Regions from separate parts of the Rhodococcus jostii RHA1 genome, predicted to be linked through region 3. Evidence: riboswitches for the same ligand, from Rfam matches in the RefSeq annotation. Region 3 holds a riboswitch; each other region holds the start of a gene.
The links. Region 3 has a riboswitch for cobalamin ahead of RHA1_RS21600 (CbtB domain-containing protein). Riboswitches for the same ligand answer to the same signal wherever they lie in the genome.
Positions count from the first base shown of each region.

Region 1: linked by a shared signal. The riboswitch ahead of RHA1_RS30415 (ABC transporter substrate-binding protein) and the one ahead of RHA1_RS21600 (CbtB domain-containing protein) in region 3 are both predicted to bind cobalamin.
Region 2: linked by a shared signal. The riboswitch ahead of cobN (cobaltochelatase subunit CobN) and the one ahead of RHA1_RS21600 (CbtB domain-containing protein) in region 3 are both predicted to bind cobalamin.

Region 1 is NC_008268.1:6,707,174-6,714,048, forward strand. Features, by position in the region: gene RHA1_RS30410 (MMPL family transporter) at 1-1,661, opposite strand, end outside; cobalamin riboswitch at 1,764-1,895, shown strand; gene RHA1_RS30415 (ABC transporter substrate-binding protein) at 1,990-2,982, shown strand; gene RHA1_RS30420 (FecCD family ABC transporter permease) at 2,979-4,067, shown strand; gene RHA1_RS30425 (ABC transporter ATP-binding protein) at 4,064-4,840, shown strand; gene RHA1_RS30430 ((2Fe-2S)-binding protein) at 4,833-5,576, shown strand; gene RHA1_RS30435 (error-prone DNA polymerase) at 5,720-6,875, shown strand, end outside.
Region 2 is NC_008268.1:228,118-234,992, reverse strand. Features, by position in the region: gene RHA1_RS00905 (serine hydrolase) at 1-787, shown strand, start outside; gene RHA1_RS00900 (precorrin-2 C(20)-methyltransferase) at 793-2,295, opposite strand; gene RHA1_RS00895 (precorrin-8X methylmutase) at 2,292-2,918, opposite strand; gene cobG (precorrin-3B synthase) at 2,943-4,076, opposite strand; cobalamin riboswitch at 4,083-4,225, shown strand; gene cobN (cobaltochelatase subunit CobN) at 4,282-6,875, shown strand, end outside.
Region 3 is NC_008268.1:4,666,191-4,673,065, forward strand. Features, by position in the region: gene RHA1_RS21550 (SH3-like domain-containing protein) at 1-187, opposite strand, end outside; gene scnC (thiocyanate hydrolase subunit gamma) at 184-873, opposite strand; gene RHA1_RS52925 (SH3-like domain-containing protein) at 870-1,169, opposite strand; gene RHA1_RS52930 (SH3-like domain-containing protein) at 1,166-1,609, opposite strand; gene RHA1_RS21570 (CbtB domain-containing protein) at 1,632-1,826, opposite strand; gene RHA1_RS21580 (DsbA family oxidoreductase) at 2,080-2,745, shown strand; gene RHA1_RS21585 (hypothetical protein) at 2,742-3,197, opposite strand; gene RHA1_RS21590 (DUF5996 family protein) at 3,340-4,281, shown strand; gene RHA1_RS21595 (CbtA family protein) at 4,293-5,087, opposite strand; gene RHA1_RS21600 (CbtB domain-containing protein) at 5,078-5,272, opposite strand; cobalamin riboswitch at 5,296-5,428, opposite strand; gene RHA1_RS21605 (antibiotic biosynthesis monooxygenase family protein) at 5,480-5,794, opposite strand; gene RHA1_RS21610 (alpha/beta fold hydrolase) at 5,827-6,582, shown strand.

The sequences.
Region 1 (6,875 bases), 2.0 Mb from region 3:
GCGAGGCTCAGCCCCGCCATCGCGACCGCCTTGATCGGCAGCACCACCGAACCGAACGCCAGGAACAGCAGCACGAGCGTCGACCCCACCATGATCGCGATCATCACCGGCATCCAGTGCACGATCGCCGCGTTCCCGTCGTCGACGGTCGCCTGGCCGCCGCCGACGAGGAGTTCGGTTCCCTCGGGTGGCGTGATGGCGCGGAGACCATCGACCGCCGCGCTCTGGTCGTCGGTGGTGACACCCTCGGAGTAGACGGCCTGGACGGCGACCAGTTCGTTGCCGGACGCGACGACGGTCGCCGCCCCGATGCCCTCCACCTGGCCGGCGGCCTGGGCAACCGCGGCACCGTCGGCCGCGGTCGGGGCGGTGCCGTCGGTGCCCCGGAGAATGAGGGTGGCGCCGTTTCCGGTGGTCGGAAATTCGGTGGTGAGAGTGTCGGTGGCGATGCGGGCGGGGTCGTTCTCCGGCAGCGCCGTGTACGTGACCTCGCCGAGCGACGCGCTGAGCAGGGGCGAGGCGAGGACCAGCAGCCCCGCGACGATGCCGACCGCGATGGCGACCGGCCGCCGCATCACCCAGGTGACGACGGAGCCCCAGAACTTGCGGGCGCGAACCTCCCCACGCTGCGAAGCGTCCTTGTGCCAGGTCAGTGCGTTGATGCGATGCCCCAGGATCGCGAGCAGCGCCGGAACCGCGGTGAGCGACAGCAGCGCCGCGCTCGCGACCGCGGCCATCGCACCGAACCCCAGAGACTTGATCACGTCCTGCGGAAACACGAGCATGCCCGAGAAGGCGCACACGAGAAGCAGACCGGAGAACAGCACGGTGCGGCCCGCGGTCAGCACGGTGCGCCGGGTCGCCTCGGCGACGTCGGCGCCGGACTCGAGTTCCTCGCGGAAACGTCCGACGACGAACAGGCCGTAGTCGATCGCGAGCCCCAGGCCGAGCAGGGACGCCACGTTGATCGCGAACGAACTGACGTCGGTGAACAGGGTCAGCAGGCGCAGGGTGGCGAGGGCACTGAAGATCGAGAGCAGCCCGACGAACACCGGAACGGCCGCGGCCACCAGTCCGCCGAAGATGAAGACCAGCAACACGAGAGTGATCGGGAGCGCGATCGCCTCGGCCAGCACCAGGTCCTGTTGCAGCCGGTTGTTGAACGCCACACCCACCACCGAATTGCCCGCGAACTCGGTGTCGATGCCCTCCACCTCGAGCTTCGGCAGCAGGTCGTCGAACGTGGCGGCCGTGATCCCGGCGTCCGGGTCGACGGTGATCGCGGCCGACGCCTTGGTGCCGTCCTCCGACACCATCAGCTGCTTCTTCGCCGCGTCCGCGGTCCAGTACGACGTCACCGAGTACGTCGGCACCTCGGCGGCGAACCGGTCGAGACTCGCGGTCACCTCGGGGCCGATGTCGTCCAGGGTCTTCCCGTCGGGTGCGGTGTAGATCGCGATGATGTCCGGTGTCTGCGGACCCAGGTTGTCCTGGACGATCCGGGCCACCTCCGCGGATTCGCTACCGGGATCGGTGAACCCGCCCGAGCTGAGTTTCGCGAAGACACCGGTGCCCCACAGGCCGCTCACCAGAACGGCGACGACGGCGAGGCTCAGGACCCACCATTTGCGTGAAACAACGGTCGAGGCCCAACGTGTCATGCGTCATCTCCGGCGTGTCGGGGGCGGGCAGCTGCGACTGCCGACTGTAGTGCGGATCGGGGTGTCACCGACGGGGGTGTGATGCGGCTCCCGGCAAATCGTGCATACTCGGCATCGCACTTGCAGCCACACGCACGGGGGAAGCCGGTCCGAATCCGGCGCTGACCCGCAACGGTAGGCCACCAGATCCTTTCGGTGGCGAGCCCGATTACCCGGCGTGGGGTGTGCGACATCCTTTTCGTCGTGGTCTACGAAGCGGAGTCCTGCAGGCGCCGCACCGGCGTCTGCTGACTTCTCATTCGTGGCTCTGAGCCGCAATGAGGTTTACATGCACGGTCAGTTGTTCAGAAGTACCGGTCTGGCCGCGCTGGTGGCCGCGCTGGTGGTCGCCGGCTGTTCGCGCGGGGAGTCCGTGGGGCAGACCGCTTCCGCCGAATCCTTCGCCGAGCCGGTGTCCGTCACCAACTGCGATCGAACGGAGACGTTCGACGCCCCGCCCCAGCGCATCGTCAGCATGAACGATCACGTCACCGAGGTGCTGATCGAGATGGGGGCCGGCGACCGCATCGTCGGCACGGGGTACGGCGACGCGACCCCGCTGCCGGAGTTCGCGGACGCCTTCGGGAAGATCCCGAAACTCGCGAAGGAGTACCCGACCCGGGAGCAGATCCTCGACCTCGACCCCGACCTGGTGGTCGGCGGAATGCGGAGCGCATTCGACGAGAAGGAGGGGCGGTCGCGTGAATCCCTCGGCGACCAGGGCATTCCCACGTTCCTGTTCTCCGAGTACTGCGGGCACGGCTTCCCGGACATCGGTTTGCTGCGCGGCGACTACCAGCAGCTCGGCGAGATCCTCGGAGTCCCGGACCGGGCGCGGGCGATCACCGACCGGGTGACGTCCGGGTTGCAGGCCGTGCGCGACGAGATCGCGGGCACCGCCCCGGTTCCGACGTTCTTCTACGATTCCGGCGAGGACGTCCCGCTGACGATCGGCGGTGTGGGAGTCGGCCAGCTCATCGCGGACCACGCGGGCGCGGCCAACCTCTTCGCCGAGGGCGAGAAGCCGTATTCGAAGTCCACCTGGGAGATCATCGGTGAACGCGCCCCGGAGGCGATCGTCGTCCTCGACTACGGCACGACGAGTGCGCGGGCGAAGATCGACTTCCTGAAGTCGCACCCGATCATGTCGACGACACCCGCCGTGAAGGCCGGCCGCTTCGTGGTGGTGCCGCTCGACGACTTCTTCGAGAGCCCGCGCCTGGTGCGGTCGGTGGAGACGATCGCGCGGGCACTGCATCCGGACGTCGTCGGCGCGCGATGACCGTTACCGCAGCACGCGCGGCACCGCCGGCGCAGGCGCCGCACCCGGCCCGCGCACGCCTCGGTTTCGCGGGCCTGATGGTGGCGCTCGCGCTGACGACCCTGTTCGTCGTCGGCCTCGCGGTGTCGTTCGGTTCCGTGCGCATCCCGGTCGGCGACGTGTGGGCGATCGTCGCGCACCGCGTGGCCCCCGGCGCATTCGAGTCCTGGTGGTCACAGGCGCGGGAGTCGATCGTCCTCGACTCCCGGCTGCCGCGGGCGCTGACCGCGGCGGCCGTCGGTGCGGCGCTGGCCCTGGCAGGCGCCGTGGCGCAGGCGGTGACCCGCAATCCGCTGGCCGACCCCTATCTGCTCGGCGTGTCCTCGGGTGCCGGTTTCGGCGTGGTGGTGGTGACGGTGCTCGGGCTCGGGGTGGGAGCGCTCGGCGCGTTCACCGTCCCCGTCGCGGCGTTCCTGGGCGCGATGGTGCCGCTGTTCCTGTCGCTGGCGATCGGCGGACGGTATCCGCAGCCGACGGCCGTCATCCTCGTGGGGGTCGCGTCGGCGCAGGTGTTCTCGGCCCTCATCACGTTCTCGATCCTGGTCGTCGCGGACGAGCATCAACTGAGTTCGGTGATGCACTGGCTGGCGGGCGGTTTCGGCGACTCGCGCTGGTCGACGGCGATCTTCCCGGCCGTGGCACTCGCGACGGTCGGGGCTGCGATGATGCTGAGCGCGAGCCGAATCGACCTGCTGCAGGCGGGAGACGACGGCGCCGCCGCCCTCGGCATGCACGTGCGACGCTTCCGCGTCGTGCAGTTGCTCGGTGTGTCGATGCTGGCCGGGGCCGCCGTGTCCGTCGCAGGCGGTATCGGCTTCATCGGTCTGCTGGTGCCGCACCTTGCCGGGTACGTCGTGGGCGCCCGGGCGGTCAGGCTGCTGCCCGTCGCCGCATTCCTCGGCGCGATCGCGATGGTCGCGGCGGACACGGCCGCGCGGTCGGTCGCGCACAGCATCGAGGTCCCGGTGGGCGTCGTCACCGCGCTCGTGGGAGCGCCGATCTTCGTGTGGATGCTCTACCGGCAGTATCGGAGGGCCGAACAGTGACCGCCCTGAGCCTGCAACGTGTCCGCGCCGAACTCGGGTCGCGGGAAGTGCTGCACGGCATCGACTTCTCCGTGCGTCCCGGGGAGGTGCTGGCGTTGGTCGGGCCCAACGGTTCCGGCAAGACCACCGCGCTGCGCTGCTGCTACCGCGCGCTCACCCCGACCGGGGGCGCCGTCGTCGTCGACGGAACGGATACCGCCGATCTGGGCCGGCGGGAACTGGCCCGCACGATCGGGGCGAGCACCCAGGAGCCGCGGGTGTCCGCGGGACTGACCGTGCGCGAATCCGTTTCGCTCGGACGCATCCCGCACCGGGGCTGGTTCGAGCGGGCGACCGGCGCCGACGGTGAGATCGTCGAGACGTGCATACGTCAGGTCGGGCTGGCCGAACTCGCGGGTCGCGACGTCCAGGCACTGTCGGGTGGGGAGCGTCAACGGGTGTCGATCGCCCGGGCGCTCGCGCAGCAGCCGAGGGTCCTGCTGCTCGACGAACCCACCAACCACCTCGACCTGCGGCATCAGCTGACGGTGATGAACCTGCTGCGTGACCTCGCGTGCGACGGTCTGGCGATCGTCGTGACCATGCACGACCTCCGGCTGGCCGTCGAGTTCTGCGACACGCTGGCCGTGATGCACGATGGACGGGTGATCAGCACCGGTCCGCCCGCCGACGTGCTGGACGACACCGTGCTGGGCGGGGTGTTCGGCATCCGCGCCGTGGTGCGGTCGGCGCCGCGGCTGTCGATGGAGATCCTGGGGTTGGCCGATGGATGAGCAACTGCGGCGTGCGTACGAGCTGACCGCCCGCCGCGTCCCGATGATCGCCGACCAGATCGGGCAACCCGGGGCCTCCTCGTTCCCGGCCGTGCGCCTGACCGATCCCGGCTGGCTCGCGGACCGCGTCGCGGACACGGCGCGGCGGTGGGGCAGCGACGATCCCCGGGTCAACGGCACCCTGTGGTGGTACTCGGCCAGCTCGACACTGACCGGGATTCCGATCGCGACCGCGCTCGTCACCGGGGTCGCCGCCCGGCCTCGGCTCGTCGACGCCGTGGCATTCCTGCGGGACGACGGGTATCTCGGCGGCCTGACCGCGTCGTCGGCACTGCCGGTCACCGAGGGGCTGTCCGAGCTGGCGTCCGAGATGGCCGCGGCGCTGACGCCGATCATCGACGCTCTCGCCGCGGCGTCCGGGGTGCGGCAGGCGGCGATGTGGGCGATCACGACGGATTCGATCGCCAACCGGGCACTCGACGCGGGAACGGCGTGCGGCGATCGCGCACGCGGCAGCATCTTCGCCCGGGGGCTGGTGGACGCACTCCGCCGCGTCGGTGCGGTGCTGCCGGACCCGCGGTTCGTCGACGTCCGGGCCGGGGCACTGTCACGCCGGTTCACGCAGCGGGCGTCGTGCTGCTTGATCTACGAGACCCCCGGGTCGGGCAAGTGTGTGAGCTGCCCGAGGAGGCCGGCCGAGGACCGTCTGCGAGGTCTGGCCGCGCTCGTGACGTGAGTCCGGGTGGCCCGCGTTGACCGGTCTGCGGGTGTGATGGCAGACTGACATCATTCGAACTCCCGTTCGAATGATGCGTCTTCCCCAGCGGCATCTTCCATGGTTTCGGCACGGCACGTGCGTGACATGAAGAGGTGTGCCAGATGGGTTGGGGAAACGGTCCGCCGACGTGGTCCGAGATGGAGCGCGTCCTGTCGGGCAGGCCGGGGCGGGTCAGCCCGGAGTCGCTGTACCCGGGCGACGGCGGCGACAGCCCCGCGTGGTCGCGCAAGCGGGGTGAGTACCGGGCGGGCCCGCAGGAGCGGGCCGGCTCCACCGTTCCGTACGCCGAACTCCACGCGCATTCGGCGTTCAGTTTCCTCGACGGCGCCTCCCCGCCGGAAGAGTTGGTGGAGGAGGCCGTCCGGCTCGGTCTCGAGGCCATCGCACTCACCGACCACGACGGGTTCTACGGTGTGGTCCGGTTCGCGGAGGCGGCGAAGGAACTGAACATGCGCACCGCGTTCGGGTCCGAACTGACGTTGGACGACGCGCACCTGCTGGTGTTGGCGCGAGGCCAGGAGGGGTACCGGCGGCTCTCCCGGGAGATCGCGGCGGCGCATCTCGCGGGCGGGGAGAAGGGCAAGCTGCGCTACGACCTCGACCGTCTCACCGACGCTGCCGGGGGGCACTGGCAGATCCTGACCGGGTGCCGGAAGGGGCATGTGCGTCAGGCGCTGGCCGCCGGTGGCCCGGACGCCGCGGCCGCCCGGCTGCGGGAGCTGATCGACCGGTTCGGGGCCGACCGGGTCACGGTGGAACTCACCCATCACGGCATCGCGGAGGACGCCGAGCGCAACGCCTCCCTCGCCGAACTCGCACAGCAGCACGGACTTCCGGTGATCGCGTCCACGGCGGCGCACTTCGCGGGACCGCCGCGCCGGAGACTGGCCATGGCGATGGCCGCCGTCCGGGCCCGGCAGAGCCTCGACGACGCGGCCGGGCACCTGGCGCCCGCCGGGGGAGCGCACCTGCGGTCCGGTGAGGAGATGGCGCACCTCTTCGCCGCGTACCCGGAAGCCGTCCGCGGTGCCGCGGACCTCGGCCGGGAGTGTGCGTTCGACCTGCGGCTCATCGCGCCGCAACTGCCACCGTTCGACGTGCCCGACGGGCACACCGAGGCGAGCTGGCTGCGGCAGCTCACGATGGACGGGGCCCGACGACGTTACGGTGCGCCTGCGGACCGGCCGGAGGCCTACCGGCAGATCGAGCACGAACTGGACATCATCACCGGGCTGAACTTCCCGGGCTACTTCCTGG
Region 2 (6,875 bases), 4.4 Mb from region 3:
GGACGATCTCGTGGTGCTGGCATCGGTCTACAAGCTTCCGCTACTCGTCGCCCTGTGCCGCGCTTTCGAATCGGGGGAGTTGTCGCCGACCGCGTCCGTCCGGGTCAATCCGGCCGACTGCACCCCGGGACCGACCGGGGTGTCGACGTTCCGTGATCCGGTGGTGCTGAGCTGGCGGGATCTGGCACTGTCGATGATGACCGTGTCCGACAACGCCGCCGCCGACCTCGTCCTCGGGCAGGTGGGACTGGCGAGCGTCGAGCGCACACTGTCCGAGCTGGGCATGACGAGCACGCGCATCATCGGCGGCACAGCGGATGCGCACCGCAGTCTGGTGATCGACGCCCATGCGCACACCACCGCCGAAGCATTCGCGGCGCTGGCCGACAACGACGAGGCGTGGACGGTATCCGCCTACGACCCGTCGTATGCGAGCGCGACGACACCGCGGGAGATGACTTCGCTTCTCGACGCGATCTGGACCGGAAGGGCGGTGCCCGGGCCGCAGGGCGAGTTCGTCCGGCACGTGATGTCCGCGCAGATCTGGCAGCACCGCATCCGGTCCGGGTTCCCGTATTCCGAGGTGGACGTCGCCGGGAAGACCGGGACCATCGGCGCCATCCGCAACGAGGTGGCCGTCGTGACGTTTCCCGGTGAGACGCCCGTCGCGGTCGCCGTCTTCACCCGCGCCGCCCGAACCGACCCCGTACTACCGGTGGTCGACGCCGCGATCGGGCACGCCGCCCGGATCGCGGTGACCGAACTCCGCTCCGGCCGCGTGGACTGAGGTACTCAGCCCGGATAACGCCGGGGCGTGAACACCCTGGTCCCGTGTTCGTTCTCGACCACGGTCGTCATGGAGGAGCCCACGATGAGCAGGCACCGCATGTCGATCTCGGCCGGGTCGAGGTCCGCGAGCCGCACGACCCGCACCGACTCCTGCGCGCCGGCCACGTCGCGGCCGATGATCACCGGGGTGTCGGGGGAGCGGTGCTCGAGGACCAGGTCGCGCATCGCGGCGACCTGCCAGGTGCGTGACTTCGACGCCGGGTTGTATACGGCGAAGGCCATGTCGGCGCTTGCGACCGCCGAGATGCGCTGCGCCACCACGTCCCACGGCTTGAGCCGGTCCGACAGCGACAGGACGGCGTAGTCGTGGCCGAGGGGTGCGCCGACCCGGCTCGCGACAGCGTTCGCGGCGGTCATGCCGGGCAGGACACGCACGGGGACGCCGCGCCACTGCTCCTCGGCCGCTACTTCCAGCACCGCGGCGGCCATCGCGAACACACCCGGGTCACCGGACGACACGACGGCGACGCGGGACCCGTTCTTCGCCAGGTCGAGTGCCATCGCGGCGCGTTCGGCCTCGACGCGGTTGTCGCTGGAGTGACGGCGCTGGCCGGGACGTTCGGGGACCCGGTCGATGTAGGGGCCGTAGCCGACGAGATCGGTGGCGAGCGACAGTTCGTGCTGCACTTCCGGTGTCGTCCAGGCCTGGTCGCCGGGACCGAGCCCGACGACGACGAGTTCGCCCTGCGGTGCCGCGTCGTCGCGGCGGGCGTTCGACGGGCTGGGCACGATGGCGATCGAGAAGTAGGGGACGTCGCTGTCCGAGACGTCGTCGGCGGCGTCGATCTTCTGCCGGGTCGTGCTGGCCCGCTCGACGTACCACGTCTCGTCGATGCGGCCGGAGTCCTTCAACGCCTGCCGGACGGCCGGGTAGGTGCGTCCGAGCTTCAGGATGGCGGCGGCGTCGGTCTCCCGCAGGCGCCGCGTCAGCTCGCCGGGCGGCATCGTTCCGGGCAGGACGGTCAGAATTTCCTCGCCCTCGACCAGCGGCATCGCCAGTGCGGCGGAGGCGGCGCTGATCGACGTGACCCCGGGAACGACCTCCGCCTCGAAGCGAGGCACCAACCTCTTGTGCATGTGCATGTAGGAGCTGTAGAACAGCGGGTCGCCCGCCGCGAGGAGCGCGACCGAACGGCCGGCGTCGAGGTGGGCGGCGAGTCGCTGCGACGCCTCCTCGTAGAACTCGTCCATCGCCCCCTGGTAGCCGCCGGGATGGTCGACGGTCTCGGTGGTGACGGGGTAGACGAGGTGCTCCTCGATCTGGCCTTCACGCAGGTACGGCGCCGCGACCGCGCGGGAGATGCTCTTGCCGTGCCGGGCGCTGTGGAACGCCACCACATCGGCCTCGGCGATGACCCGCGCGGCCTTCACCGTCACCAGTTCCGGGTCACCCGGTCCGATGCCGACGCCCCACAGTTTGCCGGTCACGCGCTCTTCGGAGCTCATTCGACCTCGCTCGCAATCGCATTCAGCGCCGCAGCCGTGATGGCACTGCCACCCCGGCGGCCGCGGACCACCAGATAGTCGAGTCCGCTCGGGTGCTCGATCAACGCTTCCTTCGACTCCGCGGCACCGATGAAACCGACCGGACCGCCCACGATCGCGGCGGGCCGGGGTGCACCGGATTCGATCATGTCCAGCAGGTAGAACAATGCGGTCGGGGCGTTGCCGATCGCGACGACGGCACCCTCGAGTTTGCTGCCCCACAATTCGAGCGCGGCCGCCGAGCGGGTGTTCCCGATCTGCTCCGCCAGCACCGGGACCCGGGGGTCGCGCAGCGTGCAGAGCACCTCGTTGTCCGCGGGGAGACGCTTCCGGGTCACGCCTGCCGCCACCATCTGCGCGTCGCACAGGATCGGGGCGCCGCCCGCCAGCGCCGCGCGGGCGGCCTTCACGACGCCGGGGGTGAACGCGACGTCGTCCACGAGGTCGACCTGACCGCTCGCGTGGATCATGCGGACCACGGCCTGCGAGACGTCCTCGGGAAAGGCACTGAGATCCGCCTCGGAACGGATCGTGGCGAAGGACTGGCGGTAGATCTCCGCGCCGTCTCGGATGTACTCGATCATTCGCTCACGATAGAGGCACCGCGGTCACGGCTCCTCCACCCGGTAACCCGTCTCCGTGGCAACGACGTCGGCGACCTCACCCTTGGGCCGCCCGCAGCACCGCTCGCAGCCCGACCAGTGCTGCCTGCCCTCCACCGGGAGTTCGCCGCGCGCGACGGCATCCCGCGCGTCGGACCGCACGTCGGCGAGTGCCTTCTCGCATCCGGGCTGCCCGGTGCAGGCACTGACGTTCAGCCAGGGGGAGTTCTCGTCGAAGATCAGGCCCATCGGGGCGAGGACCCGGACGACCTGCTCGGCGGACCACTCGTCGAGATCGCACAGCAGCACCGATTTCCACGGCGTGACGATCACCGGTTTCTCGACGGCGGCGAGGAACTCGGCCAGCCGGGCGTCGAGGATCCCGAACGCGAGACCGCCGCCGAGGGTCACGTTGCCGTCCGGTTGGTCGAGCCACCCGATCGGCGGCCGATGCTCGTCGAACCCGTACACCGGGTCGGCGGTCGGAGCCAGCGTCAATGCCGACAGGGTTCGTTCGACCCCGTCGGCGATCTCGGACAGCCGCCAGTGCTGATCGCGCAGCTCCAGGAAGACGCGGGCGGCGTCGAGGAGCACCTTCACCGATTCCGTCGTCGTGATCCGGGCGCCGCTGTCGCGACCGGCGAGAACCAGGGCGACCTCCGTCTCGCTCACCGCATGGACACCGAAATCGCCGCCGAGCGCCGAGACGTCGCCGCGCCCGTCGTCGAGGGTGAACAGGGTGCGGCCGGGCAGGTCCGCCAACGCGGAGTCCGCGCACAACGTCCGGTCGAGTTCGTCGACCAGATCCCGCAGGTCCGCAAGTCCACCGATCCGGCCGGTCAGCGGCGAGACGAGGATGTTGCGGACCCGTTCGTGCGTCTCCGACGGCAGGAGACCCGCGTCGGCGAGGCGGCGCGCGAATTCCTGCGGGTCGCGGACCGCCCGCAACTGCGCATTGCCGCGGGAGGTCAGTTCGATCTCGCCGTTCCCGAGGTCGCGGGCCGATTCCGCGAGGGTCTGAAGCTGGGTGGAGGTCAGCACGCCTCCTGGGAGGCGCACGCGTGCGAGCGCACCGTCCGCGGCCTGGTGGACCTGCAGCGCGCCGGGGCATGCATCGGGGCGGGAACGGGAGTCGACCATGGTCCCAGGTTACGTCCGGCCCCGGGTAGCATCTCCAGCACTTGCGACAGCAGGAGAGGAAGCCGGTGAAAATCCGGCGCGGTCGCGCCACTGTGAGCTCGCCGAAACCGGTGGGCGAGCCAGACCCTCACCTGCCGTCCTCCGACCTACGGTTCCGCACAGAACCACTGCCACGGGGCGCGACACCCCCAGGAAGGCTCCACACGTGATCCTGCTGCTCTCCACCTCCGACACCGACCTGCTCAGCGCACGCGCCAGCGGGGCGGACTACCGCTGGGCCAACCCGGCACGGCTGCTGGTCGAGGAGGATCTGCCGGGACTGCTCGACGGCGCCGACCTGGTCGTGGTTCGCATCCTCGGCGGCCGCCGGGCCTGGGAAGAGGGCCTCGACGCGGTCCTGGCCAGCGGGCTGCCCGTGGTGGTCCTCGGCGGCGAGCACGCCCCGGACGCCGAGCTGATGGAGTGCTCGACGGTCACCGCCGGTGTGTCGGCGGAGGCGCACAACTATCTGGCCGAGGGTGGCGCCGACAACCTCGCCCAGCTGCACCACTTCCTGTCGGACACCGTGCTGCTGACCGGTCACGGTTTCGAGGCGCCGGTCCACCTGCCGAGCTGGGGTGTCGCGCCGTTCGCTCCCGCTGTGAACCCGGAGCGCCCCACGATCGCCGTTCTCTACTACCGCGCCCAGCACCTGGCCGGGAACACCCGCTACATCGAGGCACTGTGCGACGCCGTCGACGCGGCGGGCGGCACTCCGCTGCCGATCTTCTGCGCGTCGCTGCGTACCGCCGAACCGCAGTTGCTGAACACGTTGCGCCGGGCGGACGCGATGGTGGTCACCGTGCTCGCCGCCGGCGGCACCAAGCCGGCCGGAGTCTCGGCCGGTGGCGACGACGAGGCGTGGGACGTCGCCGCACTGGCCGCGCTGGACGTGCCGATCCTGCAGGGCCTGTGCCTGACCAGCAGTCGTGAGTCGTGGGAGTCCAACGACGACGGATTGTCGCCGCTCGACGTCGCCACCCAGGTCGCGGTCCCCGAGTTCGACGGTCGGCTGATCACGGTGCCGTTCTCGTTCAAGGAGATCGACGCCGACGGTCTCTCCACCTACGTTCCGGACGCCGAGCGCGCCTCCCGGGTGGCGGGGATCGCCGTCCGGCACGCCCGACTCCGGCACATCCCCGCATCCGACCGCCGGATCGCTCTGATGCTGTCGGCGTACCCGACGAAGCACGCCCGCATCGGCAACGCCGTCGGTCTCGACACCCCGGCCAGTGCGATCCGGTTGCTCACCGAGATGCGGGCCGCTGGATACGACCTCGGCCCGGTCGACGGGCCGGATTCCGTGCCGGGTCTCGCGGCCCAGGACGGCGACGCGCTGATCCACGCCCTCATCGCCGCCGGCGGACAGGACCCGGACTGGCTGACCGCGGAGCAGCTCGAGGGCAACCCGATCCGGATCTCCGCCGCCCGCTACCGCGAGTGGTTCTCGGCGCTGCCCGCGGAACTGCGCGAGGGCGTCGAGGACCATTGGGGTCCGGCGCCGGGCGAACTGTACGTCGACCGCTCACAGGATCCTGCCGGTGAAATCGTCATCGCCGCAATGCAGTTCGGAAATCTCGTGCTGATGGTGCAGCCGCCGCGCGGATTCGGGGAGAAGCCGGTGGCGATCTACCACGACCCGGACCTGCCGCCGAGCCACCACTACCTCGCCGCCTACCGGTGGATCGCCGCGGACGCCGCCGCCGGCGGTTTCGGCGCCGACGCCGTCGTCCACCTCGGCAAGCACGGAAACCTCGAATGGCTGCCCGGCAAGACACTCGGCATGTCCGCGTCGTGCGGCACCGACGCCGCGCTCGGCGACCTGCCGCTGATCTACCCGTTCCTGGTCAACGATCCGGGCGAGGGCACGCAGGCCAAGCGCCGCGCCCATGCGACGCTCGTCGATCACCTGATCCCGCCGATGGCCCGCGCCGAGAGCTACGGCGACATCTCACGACTCGAACAGCTCCTCGACGAGCACTCGAACATCTCCGCGCTCGACCCGTCCAAGCTGCCGGCCATTCGCCAGCAGATCTGGACGCTGATGCGCGCCGCCAAGATGGACCACGACCTCGGACTCGAGGAGCGGCCCGACGAGGACGTGTTCGACGACATGCTGCTGCACGTCGACGGCTGGCTGTGCGAGATCAAGGACGTCCAGATCCGTGACGGCCTCCACATCCTCGGTGCGGCCCCCCGCGACGACGCCGAGGTCGAACTGGTGCTCGCGATGCTGCGCGCCCGGCAGATGTGGGGCGGCGAACAGAACGTGCCCGGACTCCGCGAGGCGCTCGGCCTCAGCGAGGACGGCGACGAATCCCGCACCCGCGTAGACGACATCGAGCAGCAGGCGCACGCACTGGTGCAGGGGATGCACGACGCCGACTGGGAACCGGACGCCGCCGACACCCTCACCGACGATGCCACCGTCGCGAAGATTCTCCGTTTCGCCGCCACCGAGGTGGTGCCCCGGCTTCGCGAGACCGACAACGAGATCGCCCAGGTGCTGCACGCGCTGGACGGCGGATTCATCGCCGCCGGGCCGAGCGGTTCGCCGCTGCGCGGGCTGATCAACGTGCTCCCGACGGGCCGAAACTTCTACTCCGTCGACCCGAAGGCCGTGCCGTCCCGGCTCGCCTGGGAAACCGGCCAGGCGATGGCCGAATCGTTGCTGGACCGGTACAAGTCCGATCACGGGGAGTGGCCCCGCTCGGTGGGCCTGTCCGTGTGGGGCACGTCCGCGATGCGCACCTCCGGCGA
Region 3 (6,875 bases):
GGTCCTCGGTGTGGCGCCTGTCGAGATTGTCCCAGGCGCCACGCCAGGACAGGCATTCCGCGGTGGCTTGCATGCTCGATTCCCACGGGTCGGGCTTGCGGTCGAGGTCCGGTAGCGTGACGTCGTCGCGGGTCGTCTCCGGCGTCAGCGTGTTCAGGATGACGTCGTAGGCCTTGTCCGTCATCATCGCGCGGTTCCTCCGTTGTCCGAGGGTGGTGTGGTCGCGGTCCAGTCGACCTGCGGTACGGCGACACCGATCATGGTGTCGCGGGTGACGATCGACGCCAGTTGCTCCTCACTCCACCCGTCGGTGCCCTCGGGGCGCATCGGCATCACCATGAACCGCGATTTCTGGTTCGAATCATGCACGCGCACTTCGACATCCGGTGGGAAGTGTAAGCCGAATTCGGCGATCACCTCGCGGGGCCAGCGCACCAACCGGCGGCGATAGTTGGGGGTGCGGTACCAGTCCGGAGACATACCGAGGACGGGCCGCGGATAGCACGAACACAGCGTGCAGACGATGACGTTGTGGACTTTCGGGGTGTTCTCCAGCACGTAGAAGTACGTGTAGTCGCTCGGCGTGCCCGATCCGGTCGGGTCGCGCCAGTCGATCCCCACTTCCTTGCACGTTTCGGTGCCGTCGGCCAGCAGTCGCTTCTTGAACTCCGGGTCGACCCACGCCTTCGCGACCAATTTCGAACCACCCGACGGCCCTACCGATTCGGCCCATTCGGAGAAACGGCGGTGATCCTCGCGGGAGAACAGTCCGTGCTCGATGGACAGTTCCCGAATGGCGGTCTCCAGGATCTCGAACTCGCTAACCTCCTCCGAGGCCTGGATGGGGGCGTGATCGTCGTGCGAATGCGTCATGTGTCCGCCTCTCCTGCCGGCTCGAGCCAGCGCTCGGAGCACTCGGTTTCCAACGTGTCGATCTCGAATCCGGTGTAGCGGGGCCAGAGGTCGGTCTGCCGGAAGCGGACGACGTAGAACGGCTCGGTTCGGCCGTCCTCCACGCGTCCCCACGCCTCGTCCTCGGGAATCACCCACTCCGGGCGATGTTCGACGACCACGCCGGTGTGCCCGCGGATGAATGCCTGAGTCCGGGTGTGGAACATCGACGTCGCGTCCTTGACGGTGACCCGGTCGCCGATCTCGAACTTCGTCATGACTGGCCTCCAGTCGCGTTCCCGCCACCCGACCGGGCGCGGACCTCGTCGATCTTGGCGGACAGTTCGTCGGGCGTGATCAGGCCCTTGTTGATGAGCGTCTTGGCGGCCACCGTGATCCACCGCGCGTAGTACGGCAGCCCGAAGTAGAGCGTGGCGCCCAGGTCGTTCTCGGCGCGGCGGCGCTCCTCGGAGTTCCACACACCGCGCCACCCGAGGCATTCGCACGTGACGTATGTGCTCATCTCCCAGTCCTCTTCGACCTTCTCCTCGTACTTGACGGGAAGGGCGGCCTGGCCGCCGACGTCGTGGAGAACGTGCCGCAACGCGTCGAACGCGGAATTGGACAGGTAATACGGCGAATCCATCTCGACGTGATGGATCGGGCCGTACTCCGCGACCCTGTTCGCCTGTGCTTCGAAATCTGCTGGAGAGTTCATCGCGTGCTCCGTCGTGGTGGAACTAGTGACAGGGAACTCCCAGGAGGTGGCGGCCGTCGTGCATCAATTCGTGCAGGTACATGCCACTTCGGGAGATCGCACCCTGGTCGAATCCGACCAGGTAGAGGGTGAGCAGAGCGAGCAGGACGACTCCGACGGCGATCAACACGATTCCGAGTGACTCGACGGGCTTGCTCGGTGAGGAGACGTAAACCATGGCTACTCCTGGAGGAGTTCGGATTCCACGATCTTCGGGTTCAATGATCATCGAACCGCCGATTGTCCGGGCATCGCGACGAGCGCCCCTCACTCAGCGGCACGATCGATACGACGTTACTCTCGCCGTGTCGATCCCCTCACCGTACCGTTCGGTCGAATCCGGCGTGCGGAAATGCAGCGCGGCGAACCAAGACAAACACCGCGTCGAACCTGGCGGAACAGAATGCACCATCGATTCGTTCCACTGAACTGTGAAGACACAGCAGAACACCGACAGCGACATCGAGATCGAGATCTGGTCTGACGTCGCCTGCCCCTGGTGCTACATCGGCAAGCACCGTTTCCTGTCGGCCCTCGCGGAGTTCGAGGGGGGCGACCGGGTGAACGTGGTGTGGCGGTCGTATCAGCTGTCGCCGGAGACACCGGTGGGGGAACGGCGCAGTGAACTCGACGCCCTGGTGGAGAGCAAGGGTATGCCCGCCGAGCAGGTCCGTCAGATGTTCGGTCACGTTGCGCGCACGGCGGCCGACGAGGGGCTGAGTCTCGACTTCGACACCGTGATCGCCGCCAACACCTTCGACGCCCACCGGTTGATCCACTTGGCGGGCGATGAGCGAGATGCCGTGGTGGAGGCACTGTTCCGTGCCCACTTCGGTGAGGGGGCCGTGATCGACGACCGCGAGGTGCTCGTCGACATCGCGTCGCGCGCCGGCCTCGACGCCGACACCGTGCGCGCCGAACTCGAGTCCGATGCCGGTGCGGACGCGGTCCGCGCCGACCTCGAGACCGCCCGTCGACTACAGGTGTCGGCGGTGCCGTTCTTCGTCGCCAACCGCCGCGTCGCCGTGTCCGGCGCGCAACCGAAGGACGTGTTCCTGCAGCTTCTGACCCAGGCGAGCGCGGTGCCGGTGAACTAGCGGCGCGTGAAGTACCGGTTGGCGTCGGGCCGGAACATGAGTGCCACCGCCGCGATCACCGCCACGAGATGGGTGAGCCGGGCGGTCGCGATCACCGCGGCGTCGAGGGTCAGGCCGGAGACGGCGGACATCGGGTCGTTGCCGGCCCACATCCAGGTGATCGGTTCCATCACGAGCGAAGCGACACCGAACACGCCGAGACCGATCGCGAGGGTGTTCCGCGCCCATGCCCTGCCACTGCGGAAACGGGTCATGACGAACAGCACCGCGCCGTAGACGACGATGCGGACCACGAGTTGCCGGGCGAGGCTGGCGACGTCGGCGGCCGGGCCCTCCAATGCCGGCGACGTGTGCGCGATGGCCTCGACCTCGCCGGCGAACAGGGCGAGTCCGAGCAGCCGGTACGCGCGCTCGACCGGCTGCGGGACCGAGGGTGCAGTGCGAGTGGTCATGTCCCAATGCTGGTATCGGCGACGTCGCGGCACATCACTCCGGGGAGTGGAGGCCACCCCTACCCGGGTATGGGTGCGACACGCTTGCCATCACCCCGTACGAGGGGCACATTGAAATGCACGTCGTCGGCAGGGAGGCACTGTGCGCGAGCAGACACGGTCCGGAGATGCGTGGCCGGCGTTGAAGGTGGACGACTGGACGTCGACGCGGAACACCCTGCACATGTGGACGCAGATCGTCGGGAAGATCCGCTTGGCCCACGCACCGCTGATCAACCACTGGTGGCAGGTCCCGCTGTACGTGAGCCCCCGCGGTCTCACGACGTCGACGATTCCGTACGGCACCGACTGTTTCGACATCGAATTCGACTTCGCCGACCATCGACTGGTGATCCGCACCAGCACGGGCGGCACCGGGACGGTCGCCCTCGAACCGAAGTCGGTGGCCGATTTCTATGCGGAGACGATGGACACGCTGGCCGAACTGGGTGTGGCGACGACCATTCTGGCCCGGCCCAACGAGGTGGACCCCGCCGTCCCGTTCGCGGAGGACACGCAGCACTGTTCGTACGACGGTGAGTCGGTGCACCAGTTCTGGCGGCAGCTCGTGCAGGCCGACCGCGTCCTGCACGAGTTCCGTTCCCATTTCATCGGGAAGGTCAGTCCCGTGCACTTCTTCTGGGGTGCGCTCGACCTGGCCTGTACGCGGTTCTCCGGAAGAACAGCACCGACTCATCCTGGGGGAGCGCCGAACTGCGGCGACTGGGTGATGGTCGAGGGTTACTCGCATGAGCTGAGCAGCTGCGGTTTCTGGCCCGGTGGTGGCGTCGAAGGCGCGTTCTACGCGTACGCCTACCCGGAGCCGGACGGGTTCGCCGACTACCCGGTCAGGCCCGACGGAGCCTTCTACAGCAAGGAGAACGGCCAGTTCCTGCTGCCGTACGAGACCGTGCGCACCGCAGACGATCCCGATGCCGCACTGCTGAAGTTCCTGCACAGCACGTATGACGCGGCCGCCGAGCGGGGTGCCTGGGACCGGGCCGCCCTGGAGGCGGACCCGGCCCGATGGGACAAATCCCGCTGACGCCCTGTGGGTCAGGCGGCGTTCGCCGGCGCGGGTGCCGTGGCCCGGGTGGCGCGCTCCGTGAGGAACGCGAATGCCAGTCCGAGAACCAGCCACAACGTGGCCTGCGTTGCGAGGGACGACAGCCGGAACTGCCACAGCAGCACTGCGGGGAAGTCGTCGCCCACTTCGTCGACGGTGGGCAGCACGAGGTAGCCGATGGTCACCACGACGAGGAAGGCGAGAACCGGCGCCGCGATTCGCAGCGACAGGAATTCCTGCGCCGCGACGGCCTTCGCCGCGAAGACCGAGGTCACCACCGCGAGCAGACCCAGCACGACTGCGGCGAGCCACAGCCAGGTGCGCTGGGTGATCGTTTCGGGGTCTCCGACAGCCGGTGGGTTGGCGGGGTACTTGAAGAACGGCACCGCCTCGATTGCCAACCAGCCCAATGTGGCCAATGTCAGACCGAGCAACGGCCCGGACAGCGTCGTCACTCGACGTGCGTAATTCGCGACGACGGCGAAGATCGCCCCCAGAGCCAGGCCCGCAAGGGACGTGGCGAGGAACAGCCCGAAGCGCTGTCCGTCACGGCTGACCAGTGCCTCTTCCTCGTCGTGCGAGTGCCCGGCCGGCTCGGCCGCCTGAGTGGCGTCGTGTGAGTGGACTTCGGCTTCGGCGGCGCTGTTCGACTCTTCGATCGCGATGGCCGCATCGATGTGCGACTCACCGAGGACGAACGCGACGCCACCGGCCAGGATGCCTGCGATCAGGCCGGCCAGCAGGCCGCGGATGAGGAGTTTCGCGAAGGAATCGGTCAGTGGCATGGCAGACCCAGGAGGTGGCGGCCGTCGTGCATCAGTTCATGCATGTACATGCCACTGCGCGAAATCGCGCCCTGGTCGAAACCAACGAGGTAGAGAGCGAGCATCGCGAACAGAACGATCGCGAAAGAGATGACGGCGAGACGGGTCGTGTCGACCGACGAGCCGGGTGCGTAGGCGAGTGCCATAGTTCCTCCTGGGATTTCGCGTCCCCTAGGTCCAGGCGATGGCCGCAGTATCTGGCTGTCGAGGTGGCTCCCGTGAAGGACTACTCCGATTTACAGTGGCGCGACCGCTCCGGGATTGCACCGGATTCCTGCCGAACCATCGCTTTGTCCTGCGAACTTTTGCACCCGGCGGGCCGTCGTGTCAATCCTCCCGCTCGGCCCCGTCTCTCAGCCCTTGTTCGCTGCCGCGACGTCGAGAACGACCTCGAACTCCAGCAGAGACGCTCCGGACGCCACCGGCTTCTTCTGCTCACCCGCGTGTGCTTCCCGGGCCGGACCGTCGCGCCACGCCGCGAATGCCTCTTCGCTCTCCCACTGGGTGACGACGAAGTAGCGGTTCTCGCCCTTGACGGGGCGCAGAAGCTGGAATCCGAGGAAGCCGGGGGAGTTCTCCACGGCGTGCGCGCGCGCTGCGAAGCGCTTCTCGAGTTCGGGGCCTGAGCCCTCGGGGATTTCGATTGCGTTGATCTTTACCACTGCCATGCGGGCGAGATTACTCCGCTAGCGTCGGAGGGGTGGCAGGTGAGAGTGCGTTGCACGACGAGGGTGGGACGGGGCAGCAGATTCTGCTGTTGCACGGGCTGATGGGCAGCGCGCGGACCTGGGGTCGGCACGTGCCGTGGTTGCGCGAGCACGGCCACGTCTTCACGTTCGACGCCGCAGGTCACGGCAGGCCCGCACCGTCGCGGTTGACGACGGAAGCGTTCGTGGCAGATCTGGCCGCCGCACTCGCGCCCTTCGCCGAGCCGTGGGTGGTGATCGGTCATTCGATGGGCGCCCTGCACGCGTGGTGCCTGGCGGCCGAACACCCCGAGAAGGTGTCGGCGCTCGTGCTCGAAGACATGGCCCCCGACTTCCGGGGCCGGACCGCCGCGGACTGGGCGGCGATGATCTCGAACTGGCCGCAGCCGTTCGCGACACGGGAAGACCTCTTCGAGTTCTTCGGTCCGGTTGCCGGACAGTACTTCCTGGACTCGTTCGAGCAGCGCGCCGACGGCTGGTACCTACACGGGGACGTCGACACGTTCCGCGACATCTCCGAGGAGTGGGGCGGCAGGCACTTCTGGGACCAGTGGGCGTCGATCACCGTTCCTGCCCTGCTGATCGAGGGGGAGTTCACGATCACCCCCGACGGTCAGATGCGGACCATGGCGGAGCGGCATCCCGGCGCCGAGTACGTCCGCATCGAGGACGCCGGGCACCTCGTCCACGACGACCAGCCGGAGCAGTACCGGAAAGTGGTCGAGGAGTTCCTCCACGGGCTGGGCTGAGAGCCACCTCGTCCGCTGCGCAGGAGATTGTGTTCGTTTTTTTCGCTTCATGGTTGAGGTATGGCCGCTCGGATGAACCACACGGTGTTGCCGCCGGGCGCCGACGATCGGGACCTTCTCACCCGCGTTGAAGTATGTTATCGCTGGTCAGGATGATGTGACGATCTCGACTCCGGAGGGTTCGGCGCCGTTGCCGGACAGTGTCCGGAGGCTGCTCGTCGACGCGGTCACGGCTCTGGATCGGGGGCAGGCGGTGACGGTGGAGCCGCATCGGACGGTGTTGACGACGCAGG